3 regions of the Paenibacillus sp. HJGM_3 genome follow, and region 3 is predicted to be linked to each of the others. Evidence: riboswitches for the same ligand, from Rfam matches in the RefSeq annotation. Region 3 holds a riboswitch; each other region holds the start of a gene.
What was found. A riboswitch is a leader RNA that binds a small molecule or an ion and turns the genes downstream of it on or off. The one in region 3 is predicted to bind cyclic di-AMP.
Positions count from the first base shown of each region.

Region 1: another riboswitch for cyclic di-AMP. It lies ahead of kdpF (K(+)-transporting ATPase subunit F); the one in region 3 lies ahead of ACI5FR_RS07130 (hypothetical protein).
Region 2: another riboswitch for cyclic di-AMP. It lies ahead of ACI5FR_RS03260 (CAP domain-containing protein); the one in region 3 lies ahead of ACI5FR_RS07130 (hypothetical protein).

Region 1 covers NZ_JBJGED010000003.1:26,853-31,022, forward strand. Annotated here, with positions in the region: gene ACI5FR_RS04300 (M23 family metallopeptidase) at 1-287, shown strand, start outside; cyclic di-AMP (ydaO/yuaA leader) riboswitch at 1,112-1,307, shown strand; gene kdpF (K(+)-transporting ATPase subunit F) at 1,570-1,647, shown strand; gene kdpA (potassium-transporting ATPase subunit KdpA) at 1,681-3,360, shown strand; gene kdpB (potassium-transporting ATPase subunit KdpB) at 3,382-4,170, shown strand, end outside.
Region 2 covers NZ_JBJGED010000002.1:213,436-217,605, forward strand. Annotated here, with positions in the region: gene ACI5FR_RS03250 (alpha/beta-type small acid-soluble spore protein) at 148-432, opposite strand; gene ACI5FR_RS03255 (CBS domain-containing protein) at 603-1,022, shown strand; gene ACI5FR_RS03260 (CAP domain-containing protein) at 1,110-1,907, opposite strand; cyclic di-AMP (ydaO/yuaA leader) riboswitch at 1,912-2,045, opposite strand; gene ACI5FR_RS03265 (sugar phosphate isomerase/epimerase family protein) at 2,136-3,011, opposite strand; gene ACI5FR_RS03270 (YhgE/Pip family protein) at 3,184-4,170, opposite strand, start outside.
Region 3 covers NZ_JBJGED010000005.1:16,019-20,188, reverse strand. Annotated here, with positions in the region: gene ACI5FR_RS07135 (LacI family DNA-binding transcriptional regulator) at 46-1,038, opposite strand; cyclic di-AMP (ydaO/yuaA leader) riboswitch at 1,318-1,480, shown strand; gene ACI5FR_RS07130 (hypothetical protein) at 1,621-2,067, shown strand; gene uvrA (excinuclease ABC subunit UvrA) at 2,142-4,170, opposite strand, start outside.

The sequences.
Region 1 (4,170 bases), on a different contig from region 3:
AGGCGACCAACGACGGCATCGTCGTCCTGGCGGAGACGCTGTACTTGACCGGCAACGCCATCTATATCGACCACGGCATGGGCCTCTTCTCCCAATATGCGCATATGTTGCAGTTGAACGTGAAGACCGGCGACAAGGTCAAGAAAGGCGACATCATCGGCCTCGTAGGCACGACTGGATTTTCAACCGGCCCCCATCTTCATTTCACGTTCTGGATGCACAATGTGCAGGCGAACCCGGACATTTTCTTCGGCACGAACCCGTTCCGCTGGCAGAGTTCCAAGTAAAGAGCTAAGCAAAAACCGGCCATAGGCCGGTTTTTTTGGCGCCAGGAAGCGGAAACTGGTCCGGTATAAGTTCCCATAGGCTGGGTGCACGGATTACAGTAAGGTGACGGAGGGAGAACAAATCACACGTTCTTGGGAATCTGACATCGGATCGGGGGTCATGGGATATATGTTCCGGGAATGACAAGTAATTAAGTAACGAGGGCTGGCGGATGATCGGATGAGGTGATGGAACAGTTAGGTCTCGGCTCAGTAAATCGGCTTTTCATAGATAACGGAAAAATTTTCCGCTATTGCTCGATTTTCATCGATCTCATAAAAATAATGAACATTTTTGCTGCTAACGATGTGAATGGGGTTGTTTTGCAATCGAAAAAATGGATTAGCGGCAAAATTTTCCGTTATTTGGGTTGGAATCACCTCGAAAATCAGGTTAGCAGCAAATTTTTCCGTTAATCGAGTCTACACCCTCCGGGCCCGCACCCCGCATCCCGCACCCCGCAAAACTAAGAAACCTCTCACCCGCCTATGCCGGCCCAATCCTCAATTTCGGGAAAAACAGCCCATATCCCCCGGTTCCTCTCAATAAAACGGATACAACCGCGCATCTCTTCCATTCTCCACATGCGTGCTATCTCATTTGCAGGCGTTTCGCCAATCAAGCGAAAATACACGAAATACAGAGCATCATAGAGAAAATCGGAGCCCCTATTCGATTAGCCCCTCGCCCCTACCGTTCCCTCTCCAAAATGAAAGCCGTCCTCCATTTACAGAACGACCCGGCAAGCGTAAGATACGACTCAGATTAATCCGAACCGACCGTTCGGAACGAATCGCTGAGTTTCCTGGGCCTGAGGCCTGGGAAAGCGGGGGAACCAAACGCGTCCCGCGGGCGACGGTGTGAGAGCCGTCAAACGCAGGAGGCATGGGGTGAATCCCGGTACATCGCACGTACCGGGTAGGGCGACTCTCACCGCCCGAATCCGTCAGCTAACCTCGTAAGCGTAGGATGGCAGAGCCGGTATCCACACCTGCGGCATGCCTTTGGAGAGAGGATGATGAAGCGTGTGATCTGACGTCAGACCACAGGGCTTAATGCCTCTGTGGTTTTTTTTGCATTTTTTTGGAACGCTATTGAAAACTGTGAAAGCACGTGATGAAAATCGGAGGCGATCGCGATGACCGATCTGTATATGCTGCTGCTCTTGGCGGCGACTTATTTCGTCTTCACCGGGTTCCTGTACTGGTGCGGCCGGGTGATCGAGGAAGGGGCCGAACAGCCATGATTGTAGTGCTCGTTTGCACCGCGCTCCTTTTTTTGTACCTGGTATATGCGCTGATCCATCCGGAAAAATTTTAGCCGGGATTCCGTCAAGGGAGGACACTGTCAACTATGGGCGTCTTGCAGATTACTATCGTCATAGTAGTGCTCTTGCTGCTCGTCAAGCCAATGGGCACTTACTTATACAACGTATTTCGCAATGAAGCGAACGCGACGGACCGCTGGTTCGGCTTCGTCGAGCGGCCCTTATTCGCCCTGATCGGGGTGAAGGACCGCAAGGGTATGACTTGGAAAACGTACGCCCTCAGCTTCATCGTCACCAATATCGCGCTAGTCGCTTTCTGTTACCTCATCCTGAGGCTGCAGAAGTTTCTGCCGCTCAATCCGAACGATATCGGTAATATGGAAGCGACGCTGAGCTTCAACACGGTCATCAGCTTCATAACCAATACGAACCTGCAGCATTACAGCGGGGAGACAGGCCTAAGCTACTTCTCCCAGATGATCGTCATCATGATGATGATGTTCACCTCGGCCGCCACCGGCCTGTGCGTCGCGATCGCGTTCATCCGCGGGATTACGAGCAAGGGGCATCAGATCGGCAACTTCTTCGAGGATTTCGTCAGGGCGCATACGCGGGTGTTCTTCCCGATCGCCTTGGTCGTGACGCTGCTGCTGGTCGCCTTGCACGTCCCGCAGACGCTCAAGCCGACGCAGACGGTCACCGGACTGGAGGGGCAGGAGCAGCAGATCGCGATCGGACCGGTGGCTTCGCTGGTATCGATCAAGCACTTGGGAACGAACGGCGGCGGGTTCATGGGCGTCAACTCGGCCCACCCGTTCGAGAACCCGAACGGGCTCACGAACGTCATCGAAATTCTGTCTATGTGGGTAATAGGTGCGGCGCTGCCTTACACGTATGGCTTGTTCGCCAAGAGCCGCAAGCAAGGCTGGGTTATTTTCTCCAGCATGATGCTCTTATTCGTCGCCTTCCTCGCCCTGAACTATGCGTCCGAGTCGAACGGCAACCCCGTCATGAACCGGCTCGGCATCGACGCCTCCCAGGGCAGTATGGAGGGCAAGGAAGTCCGCTTCGGTATCGCGCAGTCGTCCTTGTTCACCACCGTAACGACGGCGGCGACGACCGGCTCGGTCAACAACATGCACGATACGCTGACCCCGCTCGGCCAGATTACGCCGCTGTCTCTCATGATGCTGAACAACGTGTTCGGCGGCAAAGGGGTCGGGCTCGTCAACATGCTGATGTACGCCATGCTGGCGGTGTTCCTAGCCGGCCTGATGGTCGGACGTACGCCGGAATTCCTCGGGCGCAAGATCGAGCCTCGGGAGATGAAGCTGATTGCGATCGCGATTCTGGTGCATCCGCTTATCATTTTGGGGCCAACGGCGATTGCGCTTCTGACGGAGCTAGGGAAAGTCGCCATCACGAATCCATCGTTCCACGGCATCTCACAGGTGCTGTATGAATATACGTCGTCTGCGGCCAACAACGGGTCGGGCTTCGAGGGCCTGGGCGACAATACGCCATTCTGGAATATCTCTACCGGGCTCGTCATGCTGCTAGGCCGTTACATCTCCATGATCGCGATGCTGGCGGTGGCCGGCTCTCTCGTACGCAAGCAATGGGTGCCGGAGACGATCGGGACGTTCCGGACGGACAACGGGTTGTTCGTGGGTATTCTGGTCGGGACGGTCCTCATTATCGGGGCACTGACCTTCCTGCCGGTACTCGTGCTGGGACCGATCGCGGAACATTTGACGATTCGCTAATAGAAGAGGTGGGGATCAACCATGAGTTCAAAACGAAAAGGGTTATTGACCGGCGATATCGTCAAGCAAGCTGCGGTAGACAGCTTTGTCAAGCTGAACCCGGTCTCCATGATGAAAAATCCGGTCATGTTCGTCGTAGAAGTCGGCACGTTCGTCGTGCTGCTAATGACGCTGCTCCCTGGGTATTTCGGAACCGAGGAGGATATCGGGTTCAATTGCACTGTCTTCCTCATTCTGCTTTTCACGATCTTGTTCGCCAATTTCGCCGAGGCTCTAGCCGAAGGGCGAGGGAAGGCACAGGCCAGCTCGCTCAAGAAGACGAAGAAAGAAATCACCGCGAACAAGCGGGTGAACGGCGTCATCAAGCAGGTGCCGTCCACCGACTTGCGTAAAGGGGACATCGTCGTCGTCTCGCAAGGCGAGATGATCCCGGGCGACGGCGAAGTCATCGAGGGGCTCGGCTCCGTGGACGAATCGGCCATTACCGGGGAATCCGCCCCGGTCATCAAGGAAGCGGGCGGCGACTTCAGCTCCGTCACCGGGGGCACCCGCCTCGTCAGCGACCAACTAACGATCCGGATTACGAGCGATCCCGGGGAGTCGTTCATCGACCGGATGATCTCGCTCGTCGAAGGCGCGAAGCGGCAGAAAACGCCGAACGAGATCGCGCTGAACACGCTGCTCACCTCGCTGACGCTCATCTTCCTGATCGTCGTCGCCACCCTGGCGCCGATCGCGAAGTTCGTGGATGTCGAGCTGACGATCCCCGTGCTGATCGCACTGCTCGTCTGCCTCATCCCGACTACGATC
Region 2 (4,170 bases), on a different contig from region 3:
CTGCCATTCGTCCCTAAGTGTAGAGGATTTGCCGGGAGCATGTATGTCATTTTGCGAAAGAGACCAGACAAATTGTAACGCGATCGCACAAAAAGGCGCTTCGGTCCCAAACCACCGAAACGCTTGTCTTGCATGGATTAGATGCGCTTATTGACGCGTTCGAGCAAGCTGCTCCTTCGCCATCCGCACCATCTCGCGCACCATGGCGCCGCCGATTTCCCCTCCGATGCGGCCCGCCGCCTCGGACTTCAATTCTCCATTGTTCCCTTCCGTTAACGGCACGCCCAAGGAGCGAGCAACCTCAAACTTCACATCGTCCGGATGGGACGGATCCACTTTGTACCCTTCCTGCCGCATGACTTGCGCTTTGAACAGATCCAGACTTTGTCCGGCTTCCGGTACAACCAGCTTCCGGTTTCTTCTGCGCGCCATAGAGCTATCACCTCGAAGCTAGTGTAACCGCTGAGCCGGCCGGTCATGCATCCAAAGAAAGCCCGGGATTCCAACTTTCATTTCGGTTTCCAAAAAGAAAAGAAGCGATTTTGCTCCAAAAAACGTTATAATGGAATAGGAATGATTTGTGACTCGAGGTGAGAGAGAGAATGAATATTGCTTTTTTTCTAGTCCCGAAGCAAGAGGTTGTTTGCTTGACCTCCACTTCCACACTGCGACAAGCTTTGGAACGAATGGAATATCATCGCTACACGGCCGTGCCGATTCTAAGCGAAGACGGCCAGTATGTAGGGACGCTTACAGAGGGCGATCTGCTCTGGTTCATGAAGAACAACGAAGGTGTTACATTCGATAACGCCAACCGCGTGCCACTGTCCGAGATTCCGATGCGCATCAACAACGTACCTGTACACATTAATGCCAATATGGACGACTTGATCTCCAAAGCGACTACCCAGAACTTCGTACCCGTCGTGGACGACATGGATCGATTCATCGGGATCGTGCGCCGAAGCGACATTATCGAGTATTGTGCCGGGCAAATCTTTAAGGAAAAAGTAGTAGGCTAGCCTAACATGCGTTAGGCTAGTTTCTTTTTTGTACGATAAGCGCGTATGTAAAAGCCGCTGACGATGTCAGCGGCTGCCGGTGTTGCATTAGCCCGTGAATTCTTGTACCCATTCGCCGTTGTAGTACGCAACGCCGATCTTCGTGAAGTTCGGGCTCAGGATGTTTTGGCGGTGACCCGCGCTGTTCATCCAAGCGGTCATTACTTCCTGAGGCGTGCGTTGGCCTTTGGCGATGTTCTCGCCGGCATAACGGAACGGAATGTTGTAGGATTTCATCATATCAAACGGAGAACCGAATGTAGGCGAAGTATGGTCGAAATAATTCCGGTTGTACATATCCTTTGCCTTGTCCATCGCCATATTCGTCAAAGCAGCATCGCTGGTCAGCGCAGACAGACCCGCTTTCGCGCGCTCCTGGTTCACCAGATTGACCACCTGATTCGCAAAAGAGCTCTCAGTGCCGGTAGACGGCTGAGTCGGCTTCGGTGTCGGTGTAGGCGTCGGCTTTGGTGTAAATGGTGTTGGCGCAGGTGTAGGCTTCGTCGTTGGCGCCGGTGTCGGTGTTGCCGGTGTCTCTGACGGTGTTGTAGGTGTAGTTGGTGTTGTTGGCTGCGTTACTTCCGGCAATCCAGGCAGTTGAATATCCGGAATCTGAAGGTTCAGCCCCGGGCACATCTTTTGGATTTGCTCGGCCAGGTTAAAATTACCGTTCAGCAGATCGGCCAAGCTCAACTGCTTAAAGCCATAATAGACTTGAACGTTATTGCCTGTATTTTTCGACAGGTCGCTCAAAGTAGCCGCGGATGCGGAACCTACTCCGGCAGCACCGCCGATAACGCCAACCGCCAATACGCCTGCTAGCAACTGCTTGCTAAACTTCTTCAAAAAACTCCACTCTCCTTATCGGCCTGCGAGGTTAGCTGACGGATTCGGGTAAAGAGTACACCCGGCCGCATCCGACGATGCAGCTTCACCCCAAAATTGGTTCCCCCGTGCTTCTAGCAGCTTCGGCCTAATTTGGTTTGTTTGGTGCCTATTAATTGTAGCACGGTTCAATTCGCGAATTCATGCCACAAAGTCTTCCATCCAAACCGGATCGTGGACGCGTACCGATTACCGGTACGTTTTGATGAAGTCAACCGCCTTGCGAATATCGACTTCCGGCTGGTCGCCGACTTCGCGCTCGATCGTCAAGTAGCCGGTATATCCGATGTCTTGCAGCGCCTTGAAATACGCGGCAAAGTCGACCTTGCCCTCGCCGAGCGGCACTTCCTTGAAGATCTCGCCCGAACGAACCATTTCGGCAATTTTGCCGTGATCCATCGGCTCGTAACCCAAGGCGCCGTAGATTTCGCGCGGATCGACTTCCTTGTAGCGAATGCCGTCCTTCACATGGGTGTGCACGATATAATCCTTGAGCGTATACACGCCGCGGACCGGATCGTCGCCGGTGACCATGACCATGTTGGCCGGGTCAAAGTTGACGGACACGCCGCGGCTGCTGAGCGTATCCAGGAAGCCCTTCAGGTGCTCGGCCGTCTCCGGGCCGGTCTCGATGGCGAAGAAGCCGCCCATGCTGCTCGCATATTGGCTCAGTTCCTCGCACGCCTGCTGCATGGCCGCGAATACCGCGCCGTTCCTGTCCGACGGCACGATCCCGATATGGGTCGTCACGATGTTCGTGCCGAGATCTTGCGCGAGATCGAGAATCCGCTTCGACTTCTCCACCTTGGCCGGGTTGGCAGCCGTATCCTGGAAGCCATGGCCGCCCAAATCGCCGCACAGCGCGGAGATCTCGAGGCCGAGCGAGTCGATATACGCCTTCAGTTCCTTGCGCTGGGTTGCGGACAAATTCGCAGGGTCCATCTCGCCGCTGACCGCATAAATCTGTACGCCCTCCGCCCCGACTTCCTTAGCTTTCTTCAAGCCTTCCCGAACGCCGATTCCAAAGCTGTCTACGATAACGCCGATTTTGTTCGTGAGTGCCATACAAGTTCAACCTCCGCATGAATTGGATTAAGTATCAGACTGCCTTTTGCATACGTAGTGATTGTACTTGCGTTCGGATTGCGCTGTCAACTTCGACCACTCCGGTCTTCCAGCTTTTATATACGCACAACAGCCCTTTCTTCAGAGGAAGAAAGAGCTGCTTGAAGACTTGCTATACGGATAGTGCGGATGATGCCGAGTCGGATGATTGGCCGTGCTTTTTTCGGAATAGTACGATAAAGAATGCTAATGTCAGTAAGCTGAAGCCGATCGTAAAGGCGCCCAGAATCCAGGCGTTGTGCGCAAGGAAGCTGTAATCTCCGCTCGAGATGACCGCCTTGTACCCGGCTACGGTATACGTCATCGGCAGCCAGGAATTGAACCATTGCAGCGGCTCCGGAATAAGCTCGAGGGGGAACGTCCCGGCCGATGTCGTCAGCTGCAGAATAAGAATGATGATAGCCAAGAAGCGGCCGGGATCGCCGAATGCGGTGACGAGCACTTGCACGAGCGACATGAACGTCCAGCTGACGAGCACGCTGAACAGCATGAAGTATGGCACGCTCTGCACATCGATGCCTAGGCCGTACAAGAGCACCAGGTCCACGATGACCGCCTGGATAACCCCGACGGACAGCATAAGGCCCCACTTGCCAATGAACCAGCTGAATCCCGACTTCGGTGTGAGCGACGTCTCCCTCATCGGGAACACGATCGTGAGCAGCATCGAGCCGACGAACAACCCGAGCGAGACGAAGTAAGGGGCGAACCCGGTTCCGTAGTTCGGCACCGACGTCAGCTTATCCTCTTCCACCTGCACAGGACTTGCGATTTTGTCATACGTCGCATCCGACGTCTTGATGTCGGACGTCTGGCCGGACGCGGCCTTCAGCTTGTCGGACAGCTCGCCGGAGCCGCTCGCCACCTGCGACGAGCCCCCCGCCAGCTGGTCCGCGCCGGCCTTCAGCTGCGCCGTACCGTCCGCCAGCTGCGAGACGCCGCCGCTCAACTGGGCGAGCCCGCGCTGCAGGTCGGCTCCGCCCGCTGCGGCCGTGCGTACGCCCTGCAGCAGCGCCTGACTGCCGGCTTCCGCCTCGCCCAGCTTCTGGCCGAAGGCGGTGACGCCTTGCTGCAGCTGCTGGCCGCCCGCGGTCAGCTG
Region 3 (4,170 bases):
TTATGTGTTAACGTTTACACATCCAACATCATGGCTGACGCTCGCTCACTCCCCTAACCGAATCTTAAACTGAGGGACGAATATGCGGCTTTCCCTCATCTTCGTCTCATCCGTCAATCGCTTGAGCAGCATTTCAGCCGCCGTTTCCCCGATCAATTCCGGGTTTTGTACGATCACCGACAATCGATGCCGGAATAGCGAAGCGAATTCCAGGTCGCCGAACGACACCACCTCTAAGCTATCCGTTGCGACCCCGAGCTCCTTCATCCCCAGATACAACCCGAACGTCATCTCGTTGTTGGCGGAGAAGACGGCAGTCGGGGGTTCCCGCAACGACAGAAGCGATCGGATCGCCTGTTTGCCGGAGGCGCGTGTGAAATCTCCTTGAACGACCGTATCGCTCGGCATCGGGATGCCTGCCGCTTCAAACGCTTCGACAACGCCCCCGTGTCGTTCGTTCGCGGTTCTGATATGGTTGGGGCCGCCCACGATCCCGATGCGCGTATGCCCTCGCTCCAGCAAGAAAGTGACGGCATCGCTCGCCGGCGACCGGTTGTCCTCCATGACTAGATCGGCCCCGACGCCCGTGATGCTGCGGTCTACTAGCACGAGCGGAATTCCTGCCCCCAATATATGGCGCAGCTGCTCCTTGTTGCCGCCGGTGCCGGCCAGTACGATGCCGTCGACCCGGCTGCTGCGCAGCACGTCGAGCGCCTCCCGCTCCTTCTCGGGATTCTCGTCCGAATCCATGAACAGCACCCGGTACCCTGCGGACAGCAGTTTGCGCTGCAGCGTGCCAGCGATCGCCGTGAAGTACGGATTCGTCATATCCGGTACGATCATGCCGATGCTGCGGGACCGGTCCAGCTTGAGACTGCGGGCGATCGCGTTCGGCTGGTAGTTCAAGGTCTGCACGGTGCTGAGCACCTGCTGCCGGACTTCGTCGCTGACATATCCGGTTCCGTTTAACACCCTCGATACAGTAGCCGTAGATACTCCCGCAACCTTTGCTACATCTTTGATGGTCAGCTTGCGCACCTTGTCCTGAACACCTCCTAACTCTTGCGGTTCAGTTAGTTAAACGTTTACACATCTAACGTAGCACAGGATTCGGAGCCATGCAATCGGAGAAATCGGCTTCCCTCTCCCTATTAAGCAACGATGAGCTTCGTAGAGCAAAAGGCAAGATAATGAAAGTCCCAGGCAAGTTTATCCGCTTTCCTTTCCCAAATAGGTCCAATACCCTCTTTTCCTTCGCTGCATCCGGTTTTACAATGTCGTTTGTTCGTCGTATCATTTGGTTCAACAAATCCATATGTAGTCAAAACGCTGAATTCCGATCCAGGAAGCGGGGGAACCACCGGAACGAGCCGTCGCGGCGGCATCGAATCCATGGGGTGAATCCGAGGCATCCGCCAAGGTAGGGCACTCTCAAGCCCGAATCCGACAGCTAACCTCGCAAGCGTCATTGAGAGAGCCTGACTCGCTCATCCAATTCGCCACGCCCTGCACGCGTTGCGACACGGGAAGCCCGAGAACAGACATTCTCTGTTCGGGCTTCTTTTTTGTTGTACTTGTTACTCGATCTGCCCAATATGATCTGCAAAGGAGCTCCGCCTAATGGTGAAAGCAATCGAAGCGCTGCCTGACTTGAGCCAATCCGACTTAACCCTCTACCGGATCGGTTCAATGAAACTGTTCCTGTTCGATTACGATTGGTTGGAAGGCTTTGCTCCCGGGTCGGGAGAGCGGGGCTACACCGGATTGTTGAGAATGGCGGCCCGGGGTGCGGTCGGCTGGGGCTCGTTCGCTTTGCCCCGCGGAGAACAGCCGCTCGACCTCGTTAAATGGGCAGCGGTCTATACTCCACTCAAGGGCCTCTCCATCCCCGAAGCGTTTCACGTCATTCAAGGCAATCGGCTTTGCTGGGGTACGGTGAGAGGCGATCTGGTTGCCGCAGCGCTTAACGACCTGGCTGACAATATCGAATACCCTCCCGCGCACGACCCCTTCCAGCTGGAGGAGGATGAATGTTTGCGGCGATCGGTTTCGTATTTCTCGTTCTAACGGACCGCGTTCCAAACGAAGAAGCCCCCATCCGAGTACCGGATATGAAGGCTTCCTGTCAGACGTATGCGCCGTTACCTTAACACTTCTCTTAAATAACGACCCGTATGGGAGGCGTCGATCGTCGCGACATGCTCCGGGCTGCCGGTCGCAATTACTTCACCGCCCTTGTCTCCCCCATCGGGCCCGATGTCGATGACCCAATCGCACTCGCGGATGACATCGAGGTTGTGCTCCACGACGATGACCGTATTGCCGGCGTCGACCAGCCGGTTCAGCAAGATGAGCAGCTGCGCGGTATCGCGCGGATGCAGCCCGGTGGACGGCTCGTCCAGCAAATAGAGGGAATGACGCTTCGTCTTCCCGCTCAGCTCTTTGGCCAGCCGGATCCGTTGGCCCTCGCCGCCGGACAACGTTACGATCGACTGGCCCCAATGAAGATAACCGAGGCCCACTTCGTTCAGCAGCGCGATCTGTCCATCCATCTTCGTCCGCCCTTGCAGGAGCGGCAGGCTCTCTTGGACCGTCAGATCGAGCAGCTCGGAGATCGACAGTCCGTTGTAAGTGATGCGCAGCACCTCATCCTGGAACCGCTTGCCGCGGCAAACCGGGCAGCGTACCTCAAGCCCGGGCAGGAAGAACATATCCATCGGTACGACACCGAGCCCTTGGCAGTGCTCGCAGCGCCCGCCCGGAGTGTTGAACGAGAAGTGCTTCGCCGTCAGCCCGGCCTGCTTCGCTTCCGGCAATCCCGCATATAGATTCCGCATCGCGGTGAACACGTCCGTATACGTCGCCACATTGGACCGGCTCATCCTGCCGATCGGAGACTGGTCGACGGTCACGATGTTGTCGATCGCGCCGAAGCCGGTAATGCTCGCGCAGCCGTGGCGCTGCTGCTCGTCACGGCCTCCGGCGGCGACGAGATCGAACAGCAGCGTCGACTTGCCGGAACCGGAGACGCCGGTGAGGGCGACGAGGCAGCCGAGCGGGAACGCTACGTCAATATGCTTCAGATTCCGCTCGTACGCGTCGCGGACTTGGAGCACTTGACCGGTCCCCGGACGTCTCCTTCGACCTTGGGCTGCACCCAAGCGTCGAACATCCTCTTCCCGCAGGAAAGTACCGGTGACCGACTCGGGGTTCGCCATCAATTCCTTCAGCGTCCCTTCCCCGACGACCCTTCCGCCGAAGCTGCCGGCCCCGGGACCCATGTCGATCACGTGGTCTGCAGCGCGCATCATCTCGACATCGTGCTCGATGACGAGCACCGTATTCCCTAGGTCCCGCAGCTGCTGCAGCACTTGAATCAGCCCCGCCGTGTCGCGGGGGTGCAGGCCCGCGGTCGGCTCGTCGAGGATGTACAGCACGCCGGTCAGTCCCGACCCTATGATGGAGGCAAGACGCAGCCGCTGCGCTTCCCCGCCGGACAGCGTGATCGACTGGCGGCTCAGCGACAAGTACCCGAGCCCGACGTCGACAATGCGTCCCGTCCGAACGATCAAATCGTGGAGCAGCGATTCCACTTGCTCTCGGGCGTCCGGCTGCAGCTCGCCCATGAGCCGCTCGAGCCAGAAGAGTGCGTTCTGGAGCGCCCATCCGGAGATGTCGGAGATGGCTGCGCCGCCGACCATGACTTGGCGGATGGCTGCCTTGAGCCGGGCTCCATGGCAGACGGCGCACGTCTCTTCCTGGAACAGCGCCGCTTCCCCCGATTCGCCCCCCTTTTCTTTGTACCGTCTCCAGATTCCGGTTACGACACCTTCATATTTGCCTCCCGATACCGATTTGGGCGGTTTTACGTCGGGATAATGGGCGATAAATGACTCGCTCTCTACGCCATAATAGAGCAAGTCTCGCTGGACGGCGTTGTAATCCTTGAGTGGCACATCCGGATCGAACGTTAGACCGTAGTGATCGGCCGCCGCTTTCATGATGGACACGTTGTACTTGAGCCAAGCGTCGAACCAGATCGTTACGCCGCCTTCATTCAAGCTCTTCTCTTGGTCGAAGACGGCATCCAGATTTAGGCTCACGGTATGGCCGAGGCCATCGCAGCCTTCGCAAGCCCCTTCGGGCGTGTTGTACGAGAAATGCCTGCGC